Regions from separate parts of the Shigella sp. SIG6 genome, predicted to be linked through region 2. Evidence: predicted binding sites of a transcription regulator. Region 2 holds the regulator's gene; each other region holds the start of a gene.
What was found. The regulator LexA, encoded in region 2, represses DNA repair genes until DNA is damaged. The targets are predictions, from matches to a motif close to TNCTGTATGTACATACAGNA.
Positions count from the first base shown of each region.

Region 1: a site for LexA is predicted at 1,203-1,222, ahead of sulA (SOS-induced cell division inhibitor SulA). Genes of this name have one in related genera too.
Region 3: a site for LexA is predicted at 2,031-2,050, ahead of ACUU1M_RS18025 (metal-dependent hydrolase). Genes of this name have one in related genera too.

Region 1 covers NZ_JBQZXC010000026.1:17,199-22,281, reverse strand. Annotated here, with positions in the region: gene ompA (porin OmpA) at 1-315, opposite strand, end outside; gene sulA (SOS-induced cell division inhibitor SulA) at 671-1,180, opposite strand; gene sxy (CRP-S regulon transcriptional coactivator Sxy) at 1,399-2,028, shown strand; gene yccS (YccS family putative transporter) at 1,991-4,153, opposite strand; gene ACUU1M_RS06900 (YccF domain-containing protein) at 4,163-4,609, opposite strand; gene helD (DNA helicase IV) at 4,732-5,083, shown strand, end outside.
Region 2 covers NZ_JBQZXC010000053.1:16,147-21,229, reverse strand. Annotated here, with positions in the region: gene ubiA (4-hydroxybenzoate octaprenyltransferase) at 1-546, shown strand, start outside; gene plsB (glycerol-3-phosphate 1-O-acyltransferase PlsB) at 701-3,124, opposite strand; gene dgkA (diacylglycerol kinase) at 3,295-3,663, shown strand; gene lexA (transcriptional repressor LexA) at 3,773-4,381, shown strand; partial or broken gene dinF (MATE family efflux transporter DinF) at 4,454-5,083, shown strand, end outside.
Region 3 covers NZ_JBQZXC010000164.1:1,870-6,270, forward strand. Annotated here, with positions in the region: partial or broken gene ACUU1M_RS18010 (fructosamine kinase family protein) at 1-510, shown strand, start outside; gene ACUU1M_RS18015 (YniB family protein) at 551-1,087, opposite strand; gene hxpB (hexitol phosphatase HxpB) at 1,234-1,902, shown strand; gene ACUU1M_RS18025 (metal-dependent hydrolase) at 2,065-2,655, shown strand; partial or broken gene tcyP (cystine/sulfocysteine:cation symporter) at 2,788-4,178, shown strand; partial or broken gene ydjO (protein YdjO) at 4,182-4,401, opposite strand, start outside.

The DNA of each region.
Region 1 (5,083 bases), on a different contig from region 2:
ACCCAGTTTAGCGGTCAGCTGAACGCCCTGAGCTTTGTATGCGCCGTTGATGTTGTCGCCTTTGTACGGCATACGACCTAACCAGTCGTAACCCATTTCAAAACCAACATACGGGTTAACCTGGTAACCACCAAAAGCACCTGCACCCAGTTGGTTTTCGTGGGTCGGACCATTGTTAGGAATAAAACCAGTGTCATGGTACTGGGACCAGCCCAGTTTAGCACCAGTGTACCAGGTGTTATCTTTCGGAGCGGCCTGCGCTACGGTAGCGAAACCAGCCAGTGCCACTGCAATCGCGATAGCTGTCTTTTTCATTTTTTGCGCCTCGTTATCATCCAAAATACGCCATGAATATCTCCAACGAGATAACACGGTTAAATCCTTCACCGGGGGATCTGCTCAATATTAACTCTACCGATATCTTCGGCTTATGCCGAGCACCCCTAGCGATGTAAAGTCTACAACGTAGTTGAAAACTTACAAGTGTGAACTCCGTCAGGCATATGAAAAAAAAGTCTTGTATAAGGTATGTTTAATCTTTTTGTCAGCGACAATTTACAGAAAAAAAACGCGGAAACCGCTTCAGACAAGCCTTCGCAAGGAAAATTAGTCACGACTGAAAGCATTGGCTGGGCGACAAAAAAAGTTCCAGGATTAATCCTAAATTTACTTAATGATACAAATTAGAGTGAATTTTTAGCCCGGAAAGTTGTCTCGTTGTGTGAGAGGATGCGCTTACCGGACGCATAATAAACCCCATAGCGTTACCTTCATTTGCCGCATCAACAAGTTCAGCATGCTCTTCTTCAGTCAAATCATCTGTCAACCAACCGATCACCACACTGTAATTGCCCGTGCGTAAAGCGCGAACCATTGACTCCACTGTGTGGCAAGGGGAGAGCTGGCTAATCTGCATTACTTTCGTTAAGGGTAGCCCAGATGCCTGAACCCATTCCCGACTCAGTTTTTGTTGCGGTGTTAACCAGAGTTGCCAGCGCGATTGCTGACCGAGTTGCTGTAACAATGGCAACAGTAGAAGTTGCGTCATCATGGGCTGATCTTCGCGATAGACAACTTCACTGATAAGCCCGGCTGTAGTGTTTTCCGTAGAGACACGCGCAATTTTACTTGCTGCGGATGAGAACGACGAAGAACGATGTGCATAGCCTGAAGTGTACATAATCAATCCAGCCCCTGTGAGTTACTGTATGGATGTGCAGTACATCCAGTGACAACAAAGATCAACCCTATTTTCGGAAAGAGCCTCGCAAATTTTGTCGTTGGTGACGGGAAAACATAAATTAATCTTGCCCCTTAAGAATAAGTTGCCTATTTTCGTAGTTAACGGATCCGTTAATGTGAATCATTCTTTTATGTTATGATTTTAAAAGGAATTTTATGAAAAGCCTCTCCTATAAGCGGATCTATAAATCACAAGAATACCTGGCAACGTTGGGCACAATTGAATACCGATCATTGTTTGGCAGTTACAGCCTGACCGTTGACGACACGGTGTTTGCGATGGTTTCTGATGGTGAGTTGTATCTTCGGGCTTGTGAGCAAAGTGCACAGTACTGTGTAAAACATCCGCCTGTCTGGCTGACATATAAAAAGTGTGGCCGATCCGTTACCCTCAATTACTATCGGGTTGATGAAAGTCTATGGCGAAATCAACTGAAGCTGGTGCGTCTGTCGAAATATTCTCTCGATGCAGCGCTGAAAGAGAAAAGCACGCGCAATACCCGGGAAAGACTGAAAGATTTGCCCAATATGTCTTTTCATCTGGAAGCGATTCTCGGGGAGGTGGGGATTAAGGATGTACGGGCGTTACGTATACTTGGGGCAAAAATGTGTTGGTTGCGACTGCGGCAGCAAAACAGTCTGGTGACAGAAAAGATTCTGTTTATGCTTGAAGGTGCCATTATCGGCATTCATGAAGCTGCGCTCCCGGTGGCACGCCGCCAGGAGCTTGCAGAATGGGCTGACTCTCTTACGCCGAAACAGGAGTTTCCTGCGGAGCTTGAGTAATCTGGCGTTGCAGACGACCAATCTCTGGCAGTAATGCAATCAATAACCCAACTTGTTGTACGACCAGAGGTTCTTTGCTATCTGCCCGTGGTTCAAGTTGCTGCATCCGCTGTTTCAGGCCAGCTAATGCCTGATTGACGCGTTCTTCATCAGCAGGTTGATGATGTAACGCGTCATCAACATAGCAAACTGCGTCATCAAGAAACGCCAGAATTTCAGGATTAGTTAACTGCTCCCGGTGAGCACCGAGGGCTGAGATATAGCTGGTAAACGTATGGTTAAGGCACAGCAAGCGAAACGCGGCTTCGCGAATTTGCGGGGTAACGTTCGGTTCGCTGGACATATTTGATACCACCGACGCCAGTTCAGCATCACGGTTGTGTGCATCGCGGCGGGCAATACGATACGCCAGACGGTTATCACGCCCCTGATGGTATTGCTCCAGTATGGCATCGAGATAGCGACAGTTGGCCTCTGTGGCGCGTTCGAGCATTCGCGGCAGATTGCGAAACTTCCAGTCAGGCCAGATGTAGCTCACTGCCGCCCACGCAATGGCACAACCAATCAGCGTATCGATTACGCGAGGTAACGCTACTTCAAAACCTTCACCCAGTAAGTTAAAACACAGTAGCGCCAAAAGTGTGATGAACATCGTTGCATGAGCGTATTGCACGTTACGGAAGGCAAAAAAGAGCACGCCGGTAATAACCAGCAGCACCAGCTGCCCTTCCAGTGATGGCACAAACCACAGCACAGGAATGCCAATCGCGATACCTACCAGCGTACCAATAATCCTTAACTTCAGGCGGTGGCGCGTGGCGTTATAGTTTGGCTGGCAGACAAACAAACTTGTCAGCAAGATCCAATACCCGTGATGCATTCCGGTTATTTGAATGATGGCGTAGCCGAAGCACAACACCAGCGACATTCTTACCGCATGACGGAAGAGGGCGGATTCCGGCGTGAAGTGACGGCTAAGACGCAGCCAGATATCACTCAATCCGTGCGGGCTGTCATCAGCGAGCTCATTTTCGTCATTATTACGGGGTAGTGCCTGGGTCTGTTCTGATTCAATTGTTGCCAGTTGGGCATCAATGGCGCGTAAATTGTTCAGCAAAAATCCCAGTGTTTTGAGTAAATCGGCGGGTGCGCCGTTATCGCGTATCCGCTCCAGCGCAGCATCAATATGCGTAAAAGCGCGCTCAAAATGCGGATCATGTTGATAAGACTGACGCAACAAAATACAGCGTGACAGTTGCTGGCACGCCTGGCCCTGCATCGACATCAGCCGCTGAAAACGGAACAGCACGTCGCTGTGGCGAAAATGTTCACGCAATGTTTGATACTGAATATGAGAAGAGCTGGCACGCTCGTGAATATCCTGTGCGACAAAGTAATAATGCAGCGTGCGACGCGTTCCCCGTTGACCACGATCGCCACGTAAGCGGGTCAGCAGCGAGAGTTTCGTCTGATTCAATGTCGCCATCAGCTGACCGTTGGCGAGAGCCAAATCGTACAGCGGTGCCTGGCTTTCATCTTCAATATCAGGATCAAACATGCGCGACTTGAGCTCAAGATAACGCGCCAGTTGTTCATAGCAACGCGCCAGGTTGTCCTGCAGCGGGCGGACCGGGAACAGCAGATGACCAATAAGTGTCAGGACGTTGTACCAGACGGCACCGGCCAGCAGATACATCGGCTGCTGATACCAGTGCTCATACAGTGATGTTCCCAACATAGTGTAAATGGCGATCAGCAATGCACCGAAGGCAATTGTTGCATAGCGTTGACCCAGACCGCCGAGCAAAATGAAGCCGCTGGTAGAGAGCGTTAAGCCAATCGCAAATAGCCAGGGCCAGGGAAACAGCAATTCTACTGAGGCCGAGGCGATAAAAAAGCAGAACAGCGTAATGATGAGGTTACGCAAACGTCCCGCCAGTCGGTCATCGAGATCGGTCAGCGCCGCTGCCACCATCCCCAGCGTTAGCGGAATCGTCAGTTTTACATCACCCAGCCACCACGGAAACGCTGTGGTTCCACAAAGCGCAATAAAAATACGCGCGTAATACAGCCAGGCGCTGTTCCAGGTATAGCGTTTGAGCAAAGGACTTAGCATAAAGGCCATATTAGTGGATTATTCAAAACGACGACGTGCATTGGCTTCACGCGCAGCTTGCGCTGTTTCTACCGATACCACGCGACGACCAACCGGCCATAGTGCAATAGCGGCAATTTTAAAGTTCGCAATGCCGACAGGAATGCCAATGATTGAAATACATTGTGCGATGCCCGTTGCAATGTGCATCAGGCATAACCACCAGCCAAAGAAAATCAGCCAGAAAATATTCAATACCGTACCGCCAGTATTCAGCAACACATTTTTGCCAGCCGGGTTCAGTTCATCGACATGAATAGCTTCATTGCCATAAGGCACCAGAGACAGTTTAGTGATCTCCCAGCAGGATCGTGTCAGCGGTAAGGTAAAAATCAGCACAATACTGACCAGAGTCGCCAACAGCCAGCCCAGAGTGGTGGCAAATCCGCCAAGCACAAAGTTCAGAATGTTCAAAACGGTACGCATAAAACCTCGCTTTACTGTGGTTTTCAGTAATGGGCGGCAATTGTAACGTTTTTTTGGGCTGGAGCACGTTTTCTCTGACGGTTACACTGATAAGAAATAATTTCGTGTGGATCTACAGAGTCATGGAACTGAAAGCGACAACGCTTGGAAAACGTCTGGCACAGCACCCTTACGATCGGGCGGTGATCCTCAATGCCGGGATTAAAGTCTCCGGCGATCGCCACGAATACCTTATTCCTTTCAATCAATTACTGGCGATTCACTGTAAGCGCGGTCTGGTATGGGGCGAGCTGGAATTTGTACTGCCGGACGAAAAAGTGGTGCGTCTGCACGGCACAGAATGGGGCGAGACGCAGCGTTTTTACCATCATCTTGATGCTCACTGGCGGCGGTGGAGTGGCGAGATGAGCGAAATTGCGTCTGGTGTTTTACGCCAGCAACTGGATTTGATTGCCACGCGCACTGGAGAAAATA
Region 2 (5,083 bases):
CTGGTTCTGACGCTGAATACGATGACCATTCTGTTGTCGATTGCCGCTCTGGCATTGGCGTGGGTGTACCCGTTTATGAAGCGGTATACCCATCTCCCGCAAGTGGTGCTGGGCGCGGCGTTTGGCTGGTCGATTCCAATGGCTTTTGCCGCTGTGAGTGAGTCGGTGCCATTGAGTTGCTGGTTAATGTTCCTCGCCAATATTCTCTGGGCGGTGGCTTACGACACGCAGTATGCGATGGTTGACCGCGATGATGATGTGAAGATTGGCATTAAATCCACGGCAATCCTGTTCGGCCAATACGATAAATTGATTATTGGTATTTTGCAGATTGGCGTACTGGCACTGATGGCGATCATCGGTGAGTTAAATGGCTTAGGCTGGGGATATTACTGGTCAATTGTGGTGGCTGGCGCGCTGTTTGTTTATCAACAAAAACTGATTGCCAACCGCGAGCGTGAAGCCTGCTTTAAAGCATTTATGAATAATAACTATGTTGGTCTGGTACTGTTTTTAGGACTGGCAATGAGTTACTGGCATTTCTGATGATGTAAAAAAGCCGGATGATCATCCGGCTTTCTTCTGGGTTGCCTGATGCGCTGCGCTTCTCAGGCCTACCCGGTGAATCGCAATTTATTGAATTTGCAGGTCATGGTAGGCCGGATAAGGCGTTTTCGCCGCATCCGGCAATTCTCTCTGATTACCCTTCGCCCTGCGTCGCACTCTCAATCGTCAAACGCACGTCTGATGTAATCAACTCCGCCAGCAACTGATAAACCTTCATCGTTTCTGCTGGTTCGGCATCGCCGCTATCGCTGATATACCCTTCATCACGCAGCGTCAGCACCAGAGAACTGAACACCGCCTTGTCGAAGAACTCCGGCGCGTTGATGCCGTGCAGCACGGAGAGACGTTGCGCAACGGTGCGGCTCTCTTTCTCCAGCGTACCGCGGTTGATCGACGGGTTGGCACTCAACAACCAGAAGGTGATGGCATAACGTTGCAGCGTTTCGCGCGCGCCTGCGGCCAGCAGCTGTAGGGTGCGAGAATGCGCCGGGTTGATATGCAACTCATCATCTTGCAGGGTAATCAGCCCCTGACGTTGCATCTCATTTGCCAGCGCATCAATAACGTCCGGCAACTCGTCGCGATCCCAGCGCAGGAACAGCTCCGCTTTCAGCATTGGGTAAAGCACATTGACGTGCTCCATCAATACGTCGCGGGAGATGTGGCGATGCTGGGTGACAATTGCCGCCATCAGCGAAGGCAGCACCAACATATGCGCAATGTTGTTGCGATAGTAGGTCATCAGCACCGCTTGCTCGCGTGGCAGAATGATGATGTCGCCGATAGTGTCTTTCTCGACTTCAAACTTGTTCATTTGCAGCGCGTGATCGATAAGCTCGCTGGCGCTGGCTGAAGGAACGGTAGAGTCCGTGGAGTAAGGTACGTTGCGCATCAGATCCAGGTAGCAGTTGAGTTGCTCGGTTAACTGCTCGCGGGTGAGTGAGCGCTGACGTGATGCCAGTAGCGCAGTACAGCACAGGTTCATGGCGTTTGCCGCGCCTGCGTTGTTAATGCGTACCATCAGATCGGCAGCAATATTATTGACCGTCGGCGTTAACCAGGCCGGACGCACCGCTTCGATGGGATCGATAGATTCACGCCAGTCTGGTACGTGCTGGTTAAGGTAGGTCATCAACGGCATTGGTTCACCGAAGTTGACGTAACCCTGACCGAGATTACGCAGCTTGCTTAAACCGCGAAGCATCTGCGGCAGGCTCTCTTTCTCTTTCGTCGCGCCGCGCAGTTCTTTGGCGTAAGTACCCACTTCCATGACGTGCTCATAACCGATATAGATCGGAATCAGCGTAATCGGACGCGTGCCGCCACGCAGCATCGCCTGAATGGTCATCGACAGCGTACCGGTTTTCGGATCCAGCAAACGCCCCGTGCGGGAACGACCGCCTTCCACGAAGTACTCGACGGAATAACCACGGCTGAACAGTTCGCCGAGATACTCACGGAAAACGGTGGAATAAAGTTTATTGCCTTTAAAAGTACGGCGAATAAAGAACGCCCCCAGACGGCGGAAAATCGGCCCGGCCGGCCAGAAGTTCAGGTTGATCCCGGCGGCGATATGCGGCGGCACCAGCCCCTGGTGGTACAGCACGTAAGAAAGTAGCAGGTAGTCCATGTGACTGCGGTGGCAAGGCACATACACCAGCTCATGACCGTCGTGGGCCAGCTGGCGAACGCGCTCGGCGTTATGGACGTTGATGCCCTGATAAAATCGGTTCCAGGTGAAGCCCAGAATGCGGTCAGTCAGGCGGATCATCTCGTAAGAGAAATTCGCCGCAATCTCTTCCATCAGCGCAATCGCGTTCTGCTGCGCTTTTTCATGGGAGATTTTTTTGCTGCGCGCTTCATCTTCTACCGCTTTGGCAATGGCGCGGGAGGCGAGCAGCTTATTAAACAGATCCTGACGAGCAGGCAGACGTGGGCCTACGGCAGCCAGACGTTGACGGGCAAAGTGCATACGCGCCACGCGCGCCAGTTTCTGAGCGATAGTTTTATCCGTGCCGTGTTCATCCGCCATACGGCGCAGCGACACTGACGGCGAGAAACGCACAAAACTGTCGCGACCGAGCCACAGTACAGCGAAAAATTTCTGTACGCCGTTAAGCATACGCAGCGGCGGGTTCACTTCGCCTTTTTCACGCCCCGGCGCGCGACCAAACATCACCGATACTGGCACCATCTGCACATCCAGATTTGGGTTGCTACGGTGCAAATCGAGATAGTCGTGGAAAAGCTTAATAGACTCTTCTTTCGGCGTGTAATAGGTGAATACACGCGGCCCGCCGTGAATGAACACATAGCGCGGCAGTAGCGTGCCGTCGATTTCCAGCGGCTCTAACGGGTCAGGCAAATCATGTGCCAGACACTGGGCGCGCAACGTCAGCAAATCTGCTTTCGAGTTGTACGGTAAAACGTACATAATTGGACGAGAGGTATCCAGCCCCAGTTCCGGGGCAGGATCTGCCGGAATAGACTTGCTTTTTACCAGGATGCTTAATGGTAAATTCAGTAATTTGTAGTAAATTCGTGGCCAGCCGGACATAAACGATGTAAAGCCTCTGGTTAATAATGCAAATGCGCGGCAAGGATAGCAGAAAGTCATGGGAAATTCTGTGGTATCCGCTCATGTTTCGCGCGGCGTTACGCAAACCCGAATCATCGGATTTAACGGTACACTGATATTGACGCTCATAATGTAAAAAGGTTCTTTCAATGGCCAATAATACCACTGGATTCACCCGAATTATCAAAGCTGCTGGCTATTCCTGGAAAGGTTTACGCGCTGCATGGATCAACGAAGCGGCATTCCGTCAGGAAGGCGTAGCGGTATTGTTGGCGGTGGTCATCGCCTGCTGGCTGGATGTGGACGCAATTACCCGCGTGCTGCTTATCAGCTCCGTGATGCTGGTGATGATTGTGGAAATCCTCAATAGCGCCATCGAAGCAGTGGTTGACCGAATTGGCTCTGAATACCATGAGCTTTCCGGACGCGCAAAAGATATGGGATCCGCCGCGGTGCTGATTGCCATTATCGTCGCCGTGATTACCTGGTGCATCCTGTTATGGTCGCATTTTGGATAACCCTTCCAGATTTCGATAAATCTCTGGTTTATTGTGCAGTTTATGGTTCCAAAATCGCCTTTTGCTGTATATACTCACAGCATAACTGTATATACACCCAGGGGGCGGAATGAAAGCGTTAACGGCCAGGCAACAAGAGGTGTTTGATCTCATCCGTGATCACATCAGCCAGACAGGTATGCCGCCGACGCGTGCGGAAATCGCGCAGCGTTTGGGGTTCCGTTCCCCAAACGCGGCTGAAGAACATCTGAAGGCGCTGGCACGCAAAGGCGTTATTGAAATTGTTTCCGGCGCATCACGCGGGATTCGTCTGTTGCAGGAAGAGGAAGAAGGGTTGCCGCTGGTAGGTCGTGTGGCTGCCGGTGAACCGCTTCTGGCGCAACAGCATATTGAAGGTCATTATCAGGTCGATCCTTCCTTGTTCAAGCCGAATGCTGATTTCCTGCTGCGCGTCAGCGGGATGTCGATGAAAGATATCGGCATTATGGATGGCGACTTGCTGGCAGTGCATAAAACTCAGGATGTACGTAACGGTCAGGTCGTTGTCGCACGTATTGATGACGAAGTTACCGTTAAGCGCCTGAAAAAACAGGGCAATAAAGTCGAACTGTTGCCAGAAAATAGCGAGTTTAAACCAATTGTCGTTGACCTTCGTCAGCAGAGCTTCACCATTGAAGGGCTGGCGGTTGGGGTTATTCGCAACGGCGACTGGCTGTAACATATCTCTGAGACCGCGATGCCGCCTGGCGTCGCGGTTTGTTTTTCATCTCTCTTCATCAGGCTTGTCTGCATGGCATTCCTCACTTCATCTGATAAAGCACTCTGGCATCTCGCCTTACCCATGATTTTCTCCAATATCACCGTTCCGTTGCTGGGACTGGTCGATACGGCGGTAATTGGTCATCTTGATAGTCCGGTTTATTTGGGCGGCGTGGCGGTTGGTGCAACGGCGACCAGCTTTCTCTTTATGCTGTTGCTGTTTTTACGCATGAGCACCACCGGGCTGACTGCGCAGGCTTATGGTGCCAAAAATCCTCAGGCATTAGCCCGTGCGCTGGTGCAACCGTTGCTGTTGGCGTTGGGGGCCGGGGCGTTAATTGCGCTGTTGCGTACGCCGATTATCGATCTGGCGCTGCATATTGTTGGCGGTAGTGAAGCGGTCCTGGAACAGGCGCGGCGCTGGCGACGGTTATTGCGGAATATGCAACATTGCTGATTGGTCTGCTAATGGTGCGTAAAATCCTCAAACTACGCGGAATTTCCGGCGAAATGCTGAAAACTGCCTGGCGAGGAAACTTCCGTCGCTTGCTGGCGCTTAACCGCGATATCATGCTGCGTTCGCTGTTGTTGCAACTCTGTTTCGGCGCGATCACCGTACTTGGTGCGCGACTGGGGAGTGACATTATCGCTGTTAACGCGG
Region 3 (4,401 bases), on a different contig from region 2:
TGACCAACCACAATTTGGCCTCGATTTTGATAACTCGCTCTCCACAACTCCACAGCCCAACACCTGGCAACGTCGCTGGTCAACGTTTTTTGCTGAACAACGGATTGGCTGGCAGTTGGAACTGGCAGCAGAGAAAGGGATCGCTTTCGGCAATATCGACGCCATCGTCGAGCATATTCAGCAGCGTCTGGCCTCGCATCAACCGCAGCCTTCTCTGTTGCACGGCGATTTATGGTCCGGCAACTGCGCGCTGGGTCCGGATGGCCCGTACATTTTCGACCCTGCCTGCTACTGGGGTGACCGAGAGTGCGACCTGGCGATGTTACCGCTGCATACTGACAGCCGCCACAAATCTATGACGGCTATCAGTCAGTATCCCCGCTACCTGCCGATTTCCTTGAACGTCAACCGGTTTACCAACTCTACACGCGGTTAAATCGTGCAAGATTATTTGGCGGTCAGCATTTGGTTATTGCTCAGCAGTCATTGGATAGATTATTAGCAGCATGATATGGGTTGAGGATAATGGCCGCTCCGTGCGGCCTTTTGATTAAATAAACCCAAGCAGAGAAAAGAACACATAACCTGCAGCAATACAAATAACCGGCAGGATATATAGTGAGAAAAACTGCAGGAAAATAGTATGGTGCGGAACAACAATACGGGACTCAATTTGTTCACGCGTTAGCCCCTCTTCCCCTTTGGCTTTTTCCAGAATGAGTTGATCTTCAACACCTTCCCGCAAGAAGCGCGCCTGGCGACTCATCCGGGCACCGGAATCCTGCAACGCCAGTCCGACAAAAATCAGGATGAAAATCACCCAGAACATAACGTTCACACCACCATTAAAATTAGGGGTCGGGGAGTTATACCAGAACAGATTCAAAAAAGGCGTATTCGCCTGCATCATATCGATCATGACATGAGCAAAGTCGAGCATGACCGCATTAATGCCTTCCTGGTTTTCCTGCCGGGTATTCATAAATTTCAGCAAAGAAATCAATGTAGAGATCAATGCAGGTATAAAAATCACCCAACCCAAAATCCTTTTCAAAACAGCAATGCGTCCAGCTTGTTGATACGTCATGAGTTCTCCTTGATTAAGACGCGTCGTTTCACTTAGTTTACCTGTAGATATCTGTTTTCGCCCATTCTTTAAAGGCGATATGATAGGCGCTTAATCATAAGCACGGCTTAATACCTTACACATAATGCTCTAAAGGAGAGGTTGTAATGTCAACCCCGCGTCAGATTCTTGCTGCAATTTTTGATATGGATGGATTACTTATCGACTCAGAACCTTTATGGGATCGAGCCGAACTGGATGTGATGGCAAGCCTGGGGGTAGATATCTCCCGTCGTAACGAGCTGCCGGACACCTTAGATTTACGCATCGATATGGTGGTCGATCTTTGGTACGCCCGGCAACCGTGGAATGAGCCAAGCCGTCAGGAAGTAGTAGAACGGGTTATTGCCCGTGCCATTTCACTGGTTGAAGAGACACGTCCATTATTACCAGGCGTGCGCGAAGCTGTTGCGTTATGCAAAGAACAAGGTTTATTGGTGGGACTGGCCTCCGCGTCACCACTACATATGCTGGAAAAAGTGTTGACCATGTTTGACTTACGCGACAGTTTCGATGCCCTCGCCTCGGCTGAAAAACTGCCTTACAGCAAGCCGCATCCGCAAGTATATCTCGACTGCGCAGCAAAACTGAGCGTTGACCCACTGACCTGCGTGGCGCTGGAAGACTCGGTAAATGGCATGATCGCTTCTAAAGCAGCCCGCATGCGTTCCATCGTCGTTCCTGCGCCAGAAGCGCAAAATGATCCACGTTTTGTATTAGCAAACGTCAAACTCTCATCGCTGACAGAACTCACCGCAAAAGACCTTCTCGGTTAATGACCAGGGGCAGTGATCACGCTGCCCCTGGTTCTTTATCTGAATTTGCATTCAACTGACGGATTAATCGTCAATTTAAGAGAAAGAGTTACACCGTCACCACTTCCGTGCACTGTATAAAAATCCTATACTGTACGTATCGACAGTTTAGTGAGTTTTATCATGACGGCGGAAGGTCACCTTCTCTTTTCTATTGCTTGTGCGGTATTTGCCAAAAATGCCGAGCTGACGCCCGTGCTGGCACAGGGTGACTGGTGGCATATTGTCCCTTCCGCAATCCTGACGTGTTTGTTACCGGACATCGATCACCCAAAGTCGTTTCTTGGGCAGCGATTAAAATGGATATCAAAACCGATCGCCCGCGCTTTTGGGCATCGTGGTTTTACCCACAGTCTGCTGGCGGTATTTGCGCTGCTGGCAACCTTTTACCTTAAGGTTCCGGAAGGCTGGTTCATTCCGGCTGATGCGCTACAAGGAATGGTGCTGGGTTATTTGAGCCACATACTTGCCGATATGCTGACACCCGCCGGTGTTCCCCTGCTCTGGCCATGCCGCTGGCGTTTCCGCTTGCCTATCCTGGTTCCCCAAAAGGGCAACCAACTGGAACGTTTTATCTGCATGGCATTATTTGTCTGGTCGGTATGGATGCCCCATTCATTACCCGAGAACAGCGCTGTTCGTTGGTCATCGCAAATGATCAATACCTTGCAGATCCAGTTTCATCGGCTTATTAAGCATCAGGTTGAATACTAAAAAGGCAAAAATCACCTTTCTGGAATAAGCAATTCCATTTGAATATAAGAGCCAGCTCACAGTTCTGTTAATCTTGCGCCAACACTATGACTGCTACGCAGTGATAGAAATAATAAGATCAGGAGAACGGGGATGAACTTTCCATTAATTGCGAACATCGTGGTGTTCGTTGTACTGCTGTTTGCGCTGGCTCAGACCCGCCATAAACAGTGGAGTCTGGCGAAAAAAGTGCTGGTGGGTCTGGTGATGGGTGTGGTTTTTGGCCTTGCCCTGCATACCATTTATGGTTCTGACAGCCAGGTACTTAAAGATTCTGTACAGTGGTTTAACATCGTTGGTAACGGCTATGTTCAACTGCTGCAAATGATCGTTATGCCGTTAGTCTTCGCCTCTATTCTGAGCGCGGTTGCCCGTCTGCATAACGCATCTCAGTTAGGCAAAATCAGTTTTCTGACCATCGGTACGCTTTTGTTTACCACGCTGATTGCGGCGCTGGTCGGTGTGCTGGTCACCAACCTGGTTGGTTTGACGGCTGAAGGTCTGGTTCAGGGTGGTGCAGAAACTGCACGTCTGAACGCCATTGAAAGTAACTATGTTGGTAAAGTCTCTGATCTGAGCGTTCCGCAGCTGGTCTTGTCCTTTATCCCGAAAAACCCGTTTGCCGATCTTACCGGAGCCAATCCGACGTCAATTATCAGCGTGGTAATTTTTGCCGCATTCCTCGGCGTAGCTGCATTGAAACTGCTGAAGGATGATGCGCCGAAAGGTGAACGCGTCTTAACCGCTATCGATACCCTACAAAGCTGGGTGATGAAACTGGTTCGCCTTGTCATGCAGTTGACCCCTTACGGCGTTCTGGCTCTAATGACCAAAGTGGTTGCAGGTTCTAACTTGCAAGACATCATCAAACTGGGAAGTTTCGTTGTCGCGTCCTACCTCGGTCTGCTGATTATGTTTGCTGTGCATGGCATTCTGCTGGGCATTAATGGCGTGAGTCCGCTGAAGTACTTCCGTAAGGTATGGCCTGTGCTGACGTTTGCCTTTACCAGCCGTCCAGTGCTGCGTCTATCCCACTGAATGTAGAAGCACAAACGCGTCGTCTGGGCGTTCCTGAATCCATCGCCAGTTTCGCCGCCTCTTTCGGTGCAACCATTGGTCAGAACGGCTGCGCCGGTTTGTATCCGGCAATGCTGGCGGTGATGGTTGCGCCTACGGTTGGCATTAACCCGCTGGACCCGATGTGGATTGCGACGCTGGTCGGTATTGTTACCGTTAGTTCCGCAGGCGTTGCCGGTGTCGGTGGTGGTGCAACTTTCGCCGCACTGATTGTGCTGCCTGCGATGGGCCTGCCAGTAACCCTGGTGGCGCTGTTAATCTCCGTTGAACCGCTTATCGACATGGGCCGTACGGCGCTAAACGTTAGTGGCTCGATGGCAGCTGGCACGCTGACCAGCCAGTGGCTGAAGCAAACCGATAAAGCCATTCTGGATAGCGAAGACGACGCCGAACTGGCACACCGTTAATTCTTATGCTGGCAACGGTCCGTTTTGTATAGGGGCCGTTGCTTTACTTTTTAAATGTTCCATCGCGGCGATGCATACTGACTCATATTTAAACAGATCGTCAGCGAAAAAAATGTCCAACTTATCAATACATTCCTGGCTCAATGAATGTGCCTGTAGTGAGAAGCTTAAAACCTCATACCCGAGACGTTTTCTAAGTGAACTATCTGGAATACTCATAATA